DNA from 3 places in the Desulfosporosinus acidiphilus SJ4 genome. Region 3 is predicted to be linked to each of the others. Evidence: a T-box and tRNA genes for the amino acid it is inferred to sense, from the RefSeq annotation. Region 3 holds a T-box; the other regions hold tRNA genes.

Evidence for each region. The T-box of region 3 lies ahead of ileS (isoleucine--tRNA ligase). A T-box ahead of a tRNA ligase gene usually reads a tRNA of that ligase, here a tRNA-Ile.
Region 1: it encodes a tRNA-Ile, which carries the amino acid that the T-box ahead of ileS (isoleucine--tRNA ligase) is inferred to sense. The anticodon was not compared.
Region 2: it encodes a tRNA-Ile, which carries the amino acid that the T-box ahead of ileS (isoleucine--tRNA ligase) is inferred to sense. The anticodon was not compared.

The regions. Positions count from the first base shown of each region.
Region 1 covers NC_018068.1:104,935-109,206, forward strand. Annotated here, with positions in the region: rRNA gene DESACI_RS00575 (16S ribosomal RNA) at 530-2,097, shown strand; tRNA gene DESACI_RS00580 (tRNA-Ile) at 2,325-2,401, shown strand; tRNA gene DESACI_RS00585 (tRNA-Ala) at 2,488-2,563, shown strand; rRNA gene DESACI_RS00590 (23S ribosomal RNA) at 2,694-4,272, shown strand, end outside.
Region 2 covers NC_018068.1:91,636-95,907, reverse strand. Annotated here, with positions in the region: rRNA gene DESACI_RS00460 (23S ribosomal RNA) at 1-1,859, opposite strand, end outside; tRNA gene DESACI_RS00455 (tRNA-Ala) at 1,990-2,065, opposite strand; tRNA gene DESACI_RS00450 (tRNA-Ile) at 2,151-2,227, opposite strand; rRNA gene DESACI_RS00445 (16S ribosomal RNA) at 2,455-4,022, opposite strand.
Region 3 covers NC_018068.1:443,254-447,525, forward strand. Annotated here, with positions in the region: gene nifJ (pyruvate:ferredoxin (flavodoxin) oxidoreductase) at 1-414, shown strand, start outside; T-box leader at 996-1,227, shown strand; gene ileS (isoleucine--tRNA ligase) at 1,307-4,272, shown strand, end outside.

The DNA of each region.
Region 1 (4,272 bases), 340 kb from region 3:
TAACTTTTGGGCGTTTACTGCAAGAAGAGTTAATACGTGCGAAGACAGTGTCTTCGTCTGCTGCATAAATGCAAATCGACAGCCGCTCATGACAATAGTCAGCGAGTTTATTGCCGCACTGCGACTCACTATATTCTGCAGTGTGGATTGACTCAGTATCCTCAGTATTGAGGAAGCTAATAATATTGTAATGGAAAATTAGGTAAATATCAAAATTGAGTTAGTAGTTGTTTTTTGTTGTATTTGTGAAAATTTGTTCTGGAAAAATTTTATAAAAATAAAAGCAAATATAATAGTTGACAAAGGGACTTTAAAAATGCTATTATAGTTAAGCGCCGCAGGACATGTTAATAATATACTTCTACATTACATGCTCTGTGGAAACGGTTAAACTTAGTTTCACTAAGTTACCCATGGTCTTTGAAAACTAAACAACAAGGACAGCCAATGAGAGAAACTCGCAAGAGTTTCAAAAGAATCATGAAATCATGAGCAAGAAATCATCTTCTTTCGAAGAAGTTGAATAACTTTTTTGGAGAGTTTGATCCTGGCTCAGGACGAACGCTGGCGGCGTGCCTAACACATGCAAGTCGAACGGAAACAAACTCTAAGTTTACTTAGAGTGCGTTTTAGTGGCGGACGGGTGAGTAACGCGTGGGTAACCTGCCCATAAAACCGGGACAACTCTTGGAAACGAGGGCTAATACCGGATACGCTTAAGAAGCGGCATCGCTTTTTAAGGAAAGATGGCCTCTGAAAATGCTATCGCTTATGGATGGACCCGCGTCTGATTAGCTGGTTGGTGGGGTAAAGGCCTACCAAGGCGACGATCAGTAGCCGGCCTGAGAGGGTGAACGGCCACACTGGGACTGAGACACGGCCCAGACTCCTACGGGAGGCAGCAGTGGGGAATCTTCCGCAATGGACGAAAGTCTGACGGAGCAACGCCGCGTGTATGATGAAGGTCTTCGGATTGTAAAGTACTGTCTTTAGGGAAGAACGGTCTCTTCAGGAATATGGAGGAGACATGACGGTACCTAAGGAGGAAGCCCCGGCTAACTACGTGCCAGCAGCCGCGGTAATACGTAGGGGGCGAGCGTTGTCCGGAATTATTGGGCGTAAAGGGCGCGTAGGCGGGTATTTAAGTCCGGTGTGAAAGATCAGGGCTCAACCCTGAGAGTGCATCGGAAACTGGGTATCTTGAGGACAGGAGAGGAAAGTGGAATTCCACGTGTAGCGGTGAAATGCGTAGATATGTGGAGGAACACCAGTGGCGAAGGCGACTTTCTGGACTGTAACTGACGCTGAGGCGCGAAAGCGTGGGGAGCAAACAGGATTAGATACCCTGGTAGTCCACGCCGTAAACGATGAGTGCTAGGTGTAGGGGGTATCGACCCCTCCTGTGCCGGAGTTAACACAATAAGCACTCCGCCTGGGGAGTACGGCCGCAAGGTTGAAACTCAAAGGAATTGACGGGGGCCCGCACAAGCGGTGGAGCATGTGGTTTAATTCGACGCAACGCGAAGAACCTTACCAGGGCTTGACATCCTCTGAACTCTCTAGAAATAGGGAGGTGCCCTTCGGGGAGCAGAGAGACAGGTGGTGCATGGTTGTCGTCAGCTCGTGTCGTGAGATGTTGGGTTAAGTCCCGCAACGAGCGCAACCCCTGTATTTAGTTGCTAACACGTCAAGGTGAGCACTCTAGATAGACTGCCGGTGACAAACCGGAGGAAGGTGGGGATGACGTCAAATCATCATGCCCCTTATGTCCTGGGCTACACACGTGCTACAATGGCCGGTACAGACGGAAGCGAAGCCGCGAGGTGAAGCCAATCCGAGAAAGCCGGTCTCAGTTCGGATTGCAGGCTGCAACTCGCCTGCATGAAGTCGGAATCGCTAGTAATCGCAGGTCAGCATACTGCGGTGAATACGTTCCCGGGCCTTGTACACACCGCCCGTCACACCACGAAAGTCTGCAACACCCGAAGCCGGTGAGGTAACCCGCAAGGGAGCTAGCCGTCGAAGGTGGGGCCGATAATTGGGGTGAAGTCGTAACAAGGTAGCCGTATCGGAAGGTGCGGCTGGATCACCTCCTTTCTAAGGAGAACGGTTTAGAGCTTAGGCTTTAAACGAACATCCTATGGGTCGATGCTCTTAGAAGAAAACGAAGGTTAAACTTAAGTTTTAAATAAGAGATCAAAAAAGAGTCGCAAGGCTCAAGCCGAGGGATCGGCAACTCATTGGCAAAGCTGTTGTTTAGTTTTGAGAGACCAGAGCATTGTTTGTCGTGAGAACAACGAACGATAGCATGGGAACTCAAAAATGGGCCTGTAGCTCAGCTGGTTAGAGCGCACGCCTGATAAGCGTGAGGTCGGTGGTTCGAGTCCACCCAGGCCCACCAATTCTAAGTGGAACGATACGTCGTGGCTTGTGTACGAAATACGATCACTTGGACCACGAGGAACGTCAACTAAGAGAAAAAATTTTGGGGGTATAGCTCAGCTGGGAGAGCACCTGCCTTGCAAGCAGGGGGTCAGCGGTTCGATCCCGCTTACCTCCACCATTCATTTTAAAGACATTCATGTTCTTTGAAAACTGCATAGAGAAACAATTTCTAGTAAGTCAAAGGAAACATCACCTCAAAACGACGTATCAACAAAGTTTTGAGAAACCCTAACGTAGTATAGATTTTAGGTCAAGCTACTAAGGGCGTACGGTGGATGCCTAGGCGCTAAGAGTCGAAGAAGGGCGCGGTTAACAGCGAAATGCCACGGGGAGTCGTAAGCAGGCTTTGATCCGTGGATACCCGAATGGGGCAACCCCACCGGAGTCATATCCGGTGATCTGCAGTTGAATACATAGGCTGCCGAGGACAACCCGGGGAACTGAAACATCTAAGTACCCGGAGGAAGAGAAAGAATCATCGATTCCCTGAGTAGCGGCGAGCGAAACGGGAAGAGCCCAAACCAATCCCTTCGGGGATTGGGGTTGTAGGACCCTCTTTTAGGAATGGATCTCTAGCTGAAGAAGACTGGAAAGTCTCGGCAGAGAAGGTAACACCCCTGTAAGTGAAAGGGAGACATTCTGTGAGGGAATCCTGAGTACCGCGGGACACGTGAAACCCCGTGGGAAGCAGGGAGGACCACCTCCCAAGGCTAAATACTACTTAGCGACCGATAGTGAACCAGTACCGTGAGGGAAAGGTGAAAAGCACCTCGGAAGAGGAGTGAAAAAGAACCTGAAACCGTACGCTTACAAGCAGTCACAGCACTTCGGTGTAGTGGCGTGCCTTTTGTAGAATGAACCGGCGAGTTACGGTATGCAGCGAGGTTAAGGCGAAGAGCCGGAGCCGAAGCGAAAGCGAGTCTGAAAAGGGCGACGAGTTGCATGCTGTAGACCCGAAACCGTGTGATCTACCCATGGCCAGGGTGAAGGTGGGGTAAAACCCACTGGAGGCCCGAACTCACTGTCGTTGAAAAGGCAGGGGATGAGCTGTGGGTAGGGGTGAAATGCCAATCGAACACGGAGATAGCTGGTTCTCCCCGAAATAGCTTTAGGGCTAGCCTCAATTGATGAACCATGGCGGTAGAGCACTGAATAGGCTAGGGGCCTTACCAGGTTACCGAACCTTATCAAACTCCGAATGCCACGGTCTTAAGATTGGGAGTCAGACTGTGGGTGATAAGATTCATAGTACAAAAGGGAAACAGCCCAGACCATCAGCTAAGGTCCCAAAGTATACACTAAGTGGGAAAGGATGTGGAACTGCACAGACAACCAGGATGTTGGCTCAGAAGCAGCCACCATTTAAAGAGTGCGTAATAGCTCACTGGTCGAGTGGTTCTGCGCCGAAAATGTAACGGGGCTCAAGTGTATCACCGAAGCTATGGCTTGCACGTTTACGTGCAGGGGTAGGGGAGCGTTCTAAATGCAGGGAAGTCATTCTGTAAGGAATGGTGGAGTGTTTAGAAGTGAGAATGCCGGTATGAGTATGCGAAAAGACAAGTGAGAATCTTGTCCGCCGAAAATCTAAGGTTTCCTGGGGAAGGCTCGTCCGCCCAGGGTAAGTCGGGACCTAAGCCGAGGCCGAAAGGCGTAGGTGATGGACAACTGGTTGAGATTCCAGTACCACCGAGAAGCGTTATTAACAATGGGGAGACACAGAAGGATAGGTTAAGCGTGCCGTTGGTCGAGCACGCCCAAGCGAGTAGGAGGTAGGGTAGGCAAATCCGCCCTGCGATAACTCTGAGACGTGACGGGGAGCGAAACATA
Region 2 (4,272 bases), 350 kb from region 3:
TTCCAGCACCGGGCAGGTGTCAGCCCCTATACTTCTCCTTGCGGATTCGCAGGGACCTGTGTTTTTGTTAAACAGTCGCCTGGACCTTTTCTCTGCGGCTCACCTTGCAGTGAGCGCCCCTTCTCCCGAAGTTACGGGGCCATTTTGCCGAGTTCCTTAACGAGGGTTTTCTCGCGCGCCTTAGGTTTCTCACCCCATCTACCTGTGTCGGTTTGCGGTACGGGCACCCAGTCACTCACTAGAGGATTTTCTTGACAGCTTGGAGTCGGTTACTTCGCTACTATGTTTCGCTCCCCATCACGTCTCAGAGTTATCGCAGGGCGGATTTGCCTACCCTACCTCCTACTCGCTTGGGCGTGCTCGACCAACGGCACGCTTAACCTATCCTTCTGTGTCTCCCCATTGTTAATAACGCTTCTCGGTGGTACTGGAATCTCAACCAGTTGTCCATCACCTACGCCTTTCGGCCTCGGCTTAGGTCCCGACTTACCCTGGGCGGACGAGCCTTCCCCAGGAAACCTTAGATTTTCGGCGGACAAGATTCTCACTTGTCTTTTCGCATACTCATACCGGCATTCTCACTTCTAAACACTCCACCATTCCTTACAGAATGACTTCCCTGCATTTAGAACGCTCCCCTACCCCTGCACGTAAACGTGCAAGCCATAGCTTCGGTGATACACTTGAGCCCCGTTACATTTTCGGCGCAGAACCACTCGACCAGTGAGCTATTACGCACTCTTTAAATGGTGGCTGCTTCTGAGCCAACATCCTGGTTGTCTGTGCAGTTCCACATCCTTTCCCACTTAGTGTATACTTTGGGACCTTAGCTGATGGTCTGGGCTGTTTCCCTTTTGACTATGAATCTTATCACCCACAGTCTGACTCCCAATCTTAAGACCATGGCATTCGGAGTTTGATAAGGTTCGGTAACCTGGTAAGGCCCCTAGCCTATTCAGTGCTCTACCGCCATGGTTCATCAATTGAGGCTAGCCCTAAAGCTATTTCGGGGAGAACCAGCTATCTCCGTGTTCGATTGGCATTTCACCCCTACCCACAGCTCATCCCCTGCCTTTTCAACGACAGTGAGTTCGGGCCTCCAGTGGGTTTTACCCCACCTTCACCCTGGCCATGGGTAGATCACACGGTTTCGGGTCTACAGCATGCAACTCGTCGCCCTCTTCAGACTCGCTTTCGCTTCGGCTCCGGCTCTTCGCCTTAACCTCGCTGCATACCGTAACTCGCCGGTTCATTCTACAAAAGGCACGCCACTACACCGAAGTGCTGTGACTGCTTGTAAGCGTACGGTTTCAGGTTCTTTTTCACTCCTCTTCCGAGGTGCTTTTCACCTTTCCCTCACGGTACTGGTTCACTATCGGTCGCTAAGTAGTATTTAGCCTTGGGAGGTGGTCCTCCCTGCTTCCCACGGGGTTTCACGTGTCCCGCGGTACTCAGGATTCCCTCACAGCACTCTGCTCTTTCGCTTACAGGGGTGTTACCTTCTCTGCTCGACCTTTCCAGATCTCTTCAGCTAGAGATCCATTCCTAAAAGAGGGTCCTACAACCCCAATCCCCGAAGGGATTGGTTTGGGCTCTTCCCGTTTCGCTCGCCGCTACTCAGGGAATCGATGATTCTTTCTCTTCCTCCGGGTACTTAGATGTTTCAGTTCCCCGGGTTGTCCTCGGCAGCCTATGTATTCAGCTGCAGATCACCGGATATGACTCCGGTGGGGTTGCCCCATTCGGGTATCCACGGATCAAAGCCTGCTTACGACTCCCCGTGGCATTTCGCTGTTAACCGCGCCCTTCTTCGACTCTTAGCGCCTAGGCATCCACCGTACGCCCTTAGTAGCTTGACCTAAAATCTATACTACGTTAGGGTTTCTCAAAACTTCGTTGACACGTCGTTTTGAGGTGATGTTTCCTTTGACTTACTAGAAATTATTTCTCTATGCAGTTTTCAAAGAACATGAATGTCTTTAAAATGAATGGTGGAGGTAAGCGGGATCGAACCGCTGACCCCCTGCTTGCAAGGCAGGTGCTCTCCCAGCTGAGCTATACCCCCAAAATTTTTTCTCTTAGTTGACGTTCCTCGTGGTCCAAGTGATCGTATTTCGTACACAAGCCACGACGTATCGTTCCACTTAGAATGGTGGGCCTGGGTGGACTCGAACCACCGACCTCACGCTTATCAGGCGTGCGCTCTAACCAGCTGAGCTACAGGCCCATTTTTGAGTTCCCATGCTATCGTTCGTTGTTCTCACGACAAACAATGCTCTGGTCTCTCAAAACTAAACAACAGCTTTGCCAATGAGTTGCCGATCCCTCGGCTTGAGCCTTGCGACTCTTTTTTGATCTCTTATTTAAAACTTAAGTTTAACCTTCGTTTTCTTCTAAGAGCATCGACCCATAGGATGTTCGTTTAAAGCCTAAGCTCTAAACCGTTCTCCTTAGAAAGGAGGTGATCCAGCCGCACCTTCCGATACGGCTACCTTGTTACGACTTCACCCCAATTATCGGCCCCACCTTCGACGGCTAGCTCCCTTGCGGGTTACCTCACCGGCTTCGGGTGTTGCAGACTTTCGTGGTGTGACGGGCGGTGTGTACAAGGCCCGGGAACGTATTCACCGCAGTATGCTGACCTGCGATTACTAGCGATTCCGACTTCATGCAGGCGAGTTGCAGCCTGCAATCCGAACTGAGACCGGCTTTCTCGGATTGGCTTCACCTCGCGGCTTCGCTTCCGTCTGTACCGGCCATTGTAGCACGTGTGTAGCCCAGGACATAAGGGGCATGATGATTTGACGTCATCCCCACCTTCCTCCGGTTTGTCACCGGCAGTCTATCTAGAGTGCTCACCTTGACGTGTTAGCAACTAAATACAGGGGTTGCGCTCGTTGCGGGACTTAACCCAACATCTCACGACACGAGCTGACGACAACCATGCACCACCTGTCTCTCTGCTCCCCGAAGGGCACCTCCCTATTTCTAGAGAGTTCAGAGGATGTCAAGCCCTGGTAAGGTTCTTCGCGTTGCGTCGAATTAAACCACATGCTCCACCGCTTGTGCGGGCCCCCGTCAATTCCTTTGAGTTTCAACCTTGCGGCCGTACTCCCCAGGCGGAGTGCTTATTGTGTTAACTCCGGCACAGGAGGGGTCGATACCCCCTACACCTAGCACTCATCGTTTACGGCGTGGACTACCAGGGTATCTAATCCTGTTTGCTCCCCACGCTTTCGCGCCTCAGCGTCAGTTACAGTCCAGAAAGTCGCCTTCGCCACTGGTGTTCCTCCACATATCTACGCATTTCACCGCTACACGTGGAATTCCACTTTCCTCTCCTGTCCTCAAGATACCCAGTTTCCGATGCACTCTCAGGGTTGAGCCCTGATCTTTCACACCGGACTTAAATACCCGCCTACGCGCCCTTTACGCCCAATAATTCCGGACAACGCTCGCCCCCTACGTATTACCGCGGCTGCTGGCACGTAGTTAGCCGGGGCTTCCTCCTTAGGTACCGTCATGTCTCCTCCATATTCCTGAAGAGACCGTTCTTCCCTAAAAACAGTACTTTACAATCCGAAGACCTTCATCATACACGCGGCGTTGCTCCGTCAGACTTTCGTCCATTGCGGAAGATTCCCCACTGCTGCCTCCCGTAGGAGTCTGGGCCGTGTCTCAGTCCCAGTGTGGCCGTTCACCCTCTCAGGCCGGCTACTGATCGTCGCCTTGGTAGGCCTTTACCCCACCAACCAGCTAATCAGACGCGGGTCCATCCATAAGCGATAGCATACTCAGAGGCCATCTTTCCTTAAAAAGCGATGCCGCTTCTTAAGCGTATCCGGTATTAGCCCTCGTTTCCAAGAGTTGTCCCGGTTTTATGGGCAGGTTACCCACGCGTTACTCACCCGTCCGCCACTAAAACGCACTCTAAGTAAACTTAGAGTTTGTTTCCGTTCGACTTGCATGTGTTAGGCACGCCGCCAGCGTTCGTCCTGAGCCAGGATCAAACTCTCCAAAAAAGTTATTCAACTTCTTCGTAAGAAGATGATTTCTTGCTCATGATTTCATGATTCTTTTGAAACTCTTGCGAGTTTCTCTCATTGGCTGTCCTTGTTGTTTAGTTTTCAAAGACCATAGTCATAATGACTAGATTCCTATTATAGCATTACCATTCTTTTGAGTCAATGCTTATAGAACTTTAAGTCAAAATTACATCCCGCTCTTAATGAGGAAATTTGTCGAGCGAACATTGACTAATATACCACACGG
Region 3 (4,272 bases):
GTCTATGTTGCGCAAATTGCTATGGGGGCGAATATGAATCAAACGATTAAAGCGATTGCCGAAGCTGAAAGCTATCATGGTCCCTCGATCATTATTGCCTATGCCTCTTGCATAAACCATGGGATTAAATCGGGAATGGGAACAAGTATCTTCGAAGAAAAGAAAGCTGTTGAAGCGGGTTATTGGCATCTTTGGCGTTTTGATCCCCGCCTTAAAGATCAAGGAAAGAATCCATTTATGCTTGACTCCAAAGAACCCACGGCTTCTTTCCAAGACTTCTTAAAAGGTGAAATCAGATACTCGTCTCTCATGACCGTATTCCCTGAGGTAGCCCAAGAGATGTTCAATGTAGCGGAAGGACACGCTCGAGATAAATATCAAACTCTAAAACGTTTTGCCGACATGCAGTATTAAGTATAGCGTGGAAAACTAAGGTAAGAGGTTTTTAAGGTAAAAAGGTTAAGAAAGGGGGCATTGCCCAAACCATGCAGCGCCTCCTTTCATCCAATCGTGAGGCTCCCGCTTTTATAAGTGGGAATGGTCCTTGCTCTCTATTTCGGTGGGGGGGAGAGTCCATCCTTCAGCGCGCTGGCATTATGGGATCGTGCCTGAGAAATGTACCTTAAAGCGAAAAGAGAATAAAGAAGCGAATGATTAAAATCTTAAAGAATTACCCCTAAAGGGTTTACTTTTAGCAAAATATTAGTTAAACTTTATTAAATCACATCTGCATATCGTCTGATTTGTTCAGTCCATCCGAATGTACTCGAAGTTATGTTCTGCTTTTAGAACGTCTCCGAAGCTAAACAAGTGCGATACTCTCCACTGGAGACTATCGGGATGGCTGGAGGAGACCGCTGGCCATGACGACAAGCGAACGAGCTTATTGCCGCACTGCAACTTATTGCGTATACTCCTGCAGTGTGGATTGGCCGAGTGTTTCTTGAAAATTCGGTGTAAAGTTTAAGCAGTGACGGTTTTGGTTAAATTATGAGAAAACGACGATGAAAAGGACAGTAGTAATTGAATCTGGTTTTTAGAGACATAATCCCTGGCTGAAAGATTATGACGAAGATTCTTTATGAAGATCACCTTGGAGTTGGGTGGCTGAAAACAATTAAGCTGCTCCGTTTGACATGCGTTATATGTTTTAAGTGATTGACGGATTGTTTATTTGAGCAATCCATTAATAATAAGGGTGGTACCGCGAGATAATTCGTCCCTAAGTTGTAGACTTAGGGACTTTTGCTGTTACTGCCTCCTCTATTAAAGGTATTATTTTACTCATTGAGAAAGGAAGATGACCATGGCTGATTTTAAAATTTTATCGGACCAACCGGTAGCCCAAAAAGAAAGCGAAATAGCAGATTTTTGGGACGAACATGAGATTCTTGATAAAAGCATCCAAAACAGGGAAGGCAAGACACCTTTTGTCTTCTATGAAGGACCTCCCACAGCTAACGGTAAACCGGGAATCCATCACGTTATAGCCAGAACGCTTAAGGATTCGGTTTGCCGCTTAAAGTCTATGCAGGGTTACCAAGTCAAGCGGAAAGCCGGGTGGGATACCCATGGACTTCCTGTAGAAATCGAAGTTGAAAAGCAGCTTAAGCTTACCAACAAGCAGGACATTGAAGATTATGGTATCGCTGCATTTAATCAAAAGTGCCGGGAATCTGTGTTTAGTTATGAAAAACAATGGCGGGATATGACCAAACGTATGGGATATTCCATTGATTTGGATCATCCTTACGTGACATTGGATAATAACTATATTGAAAGTGTGTGGTGGATTCTCGACCAATTTTTCAAGCAAGGTTTAATTTATGAAGGACACAAAATTCTGCCCTATTGTTCACGCTGCGGTACAGGGTTGGCTTCCCATGAAGTCGCCCAGGGATATCAGGAGATAAAGACCAATACTGTCTATGTTAAATTTAAGAAAAAAGATGCCGAGGAATACTTTTTAGTTTGGACGACAACGCCCTGGACACTGCCTTCAAACGTAGCCCTTACGGTAAATCCTCAGGAAATCTACCTGAAGGTCCGACAAAATAATGAGGTCTATTATGTTTCTAAGACCTTGTCCGCCAAAGTGTTGGGTGAAGAGTTTGAAGTTTTGGCCGAAATCCCCGGCAAAGATCTCGAGTATGCAGAATATGAACAGTTGATGCCCTTTGTTAAATCGGATAAGAAGGCCTTTTTTGTTACCTTGGGCGATTATGTAACTACTGAAGATGGAACCGGAATAGTTCATACCGCCCCGGCTTTCGGCGAAGATGACTATAATACAGGGCGCAGGTATAATCTGCCGGTGCTTCAACCCGTCAATGAAACCGGAAAATTTGTGACCACACCCTGGGCAGGAAGCTTTGTTATGGATGCCGATTTGGAGATTATCAAGTGGCTGCACGGAGAAGGGAAATTATACAAAAAGGAAAAAGTAGAACACAATTATCCCCATTGTTGGAGATGCCATACTCCGCTGCTGTATTATGCAAAACCAAGCTGGTATATTGAAGTCACTAAATTTAAGGACAAATTAGTTGAAAATAACAACCGTGTGGAATGGTATCCCGATTATGTGGGAGAAAAAAGATTTGGTAACTGGCTGGAAAATGTCAATGATTGGGCGTTGTCCCGCAGCAGATACTGGGGAACACCGCTTAACATCTGGCGATGCGAATGCGGGCATACCACATCGATTGGCTCCCGCCAAGAGTTAAGAGAAAAATCTCTGGAGCCTCTGGATGAATCGGTTGAGTTGCATCGTCCTTTTGTTGACGGTATCCACTTAAAATGCGAAAAGTGCGGTTCAACCATGACACGTGTCACGGATGTAATCGATTGCTGGTTTGACAGCGGTTCGATGCCTTTTGCCCAGCAGCACTATCCTTTTGAAAACAGCGAGACCTTTGACCAGGTCTTCCCGGCTGATTTTATCTGTGAAGGGATTGACCAGACGAGGGGATGGTTTTATTCTTTGCTTGTAATCTCCACCTTTGTAAAAGGAGTTGCCCCCTACAAACGAGTATTAGTCAACGATCTGATCTTAGATAAGGACGGGCATAAAATGTCCAAGTCCAAAGGAAATACTGTTAATCCTTTCGAATTGTTCGATCAATATGGAGCCGATGCTCTGAGATGGTATTTACTTTATGTATCTCCGGCTTGGACTCCAACTAAATTTGATATCGAAGGGCTGAAGGAGGTGCAAAGTAAATTTTTCAGTACCCTCAGAAATGTTTATGCTTTCTTCTCCCTGTATGCCAACACGGATAAGCTTGATCCGCGAACCTTCTTTATTGAACACAAGGATCGCCCCGAGCTTGACCGATGGCTCTTATCGAAATACAACAGTCTCCTTCAAGAAGTTGAATCGGATCTCAATGTCTTTGATCTTACTAAGGCAGTCAGAAAAATCCAGGAGTTTGTCAACGAGGACCTCTCTAACTGGTATATCCGACGTTCACGCCGCCGTTTCTGGAGTACCGAGCTAACCGATGATAAGAAAGCTGTCTATAATACCACCTATGAAATCCTGGTGGGATTGTCTAAACTGGTGGCACCTTTTGCACCTTATATTTCAGAGGAGCTTTATAAACGGCTAACCGATGAACTGTCAGTTCACCTGGCAGATTATCCTGTTATTGAAGCGCAGCTGATAGATGTCGAGCTGGAAACGAGAATGGATTTGGTGAGAAAACTGGTAGGGCTGGGCAGGGCGGCCAGAGAACAAGTGAGAATCAAAGTGCGCCAGCCAATCCAACAGATTTTAATTGACGGCAAATATCAACAGCTGATCGACTACATGCTTCCCTTAATCAAAGAGGAGCTAAATGTTAAAGAAGTTGTGTTTGCTAAGGATTTAAATCAGTATATGAGCTTCAGTCTCAAGCCTAATTTCAAAGTAGCAGGCTCAATTTTCGGTTCGAAGATAAAATCCTTAAGCAAAGTATTAGCTGCCTTAGACGCTTCTGCAGTGGTGCCTAAGTTAGAAGCGGGGGAAACCATCTCCCTTGAGGTCGATGGAGAACTCATAGATCTGGTTAAGGATCATGTAATCACCTCGATTTCTGCCAAAGAAGGCTTCACAATGACTGTGGAGGACAACTTATTCGTAATCCTTGAAACGACGCTTACAAAAGAGCTAATTAATGAAGGTTATGCGAGGGAGTTTGTTTCCAAGGTTCAGCAGATGAGAAAGAACAATGGTTATGAGATGATGGATCGAATCACGATCGTTTACGAGGGTGATGAGGAAATAGCGGA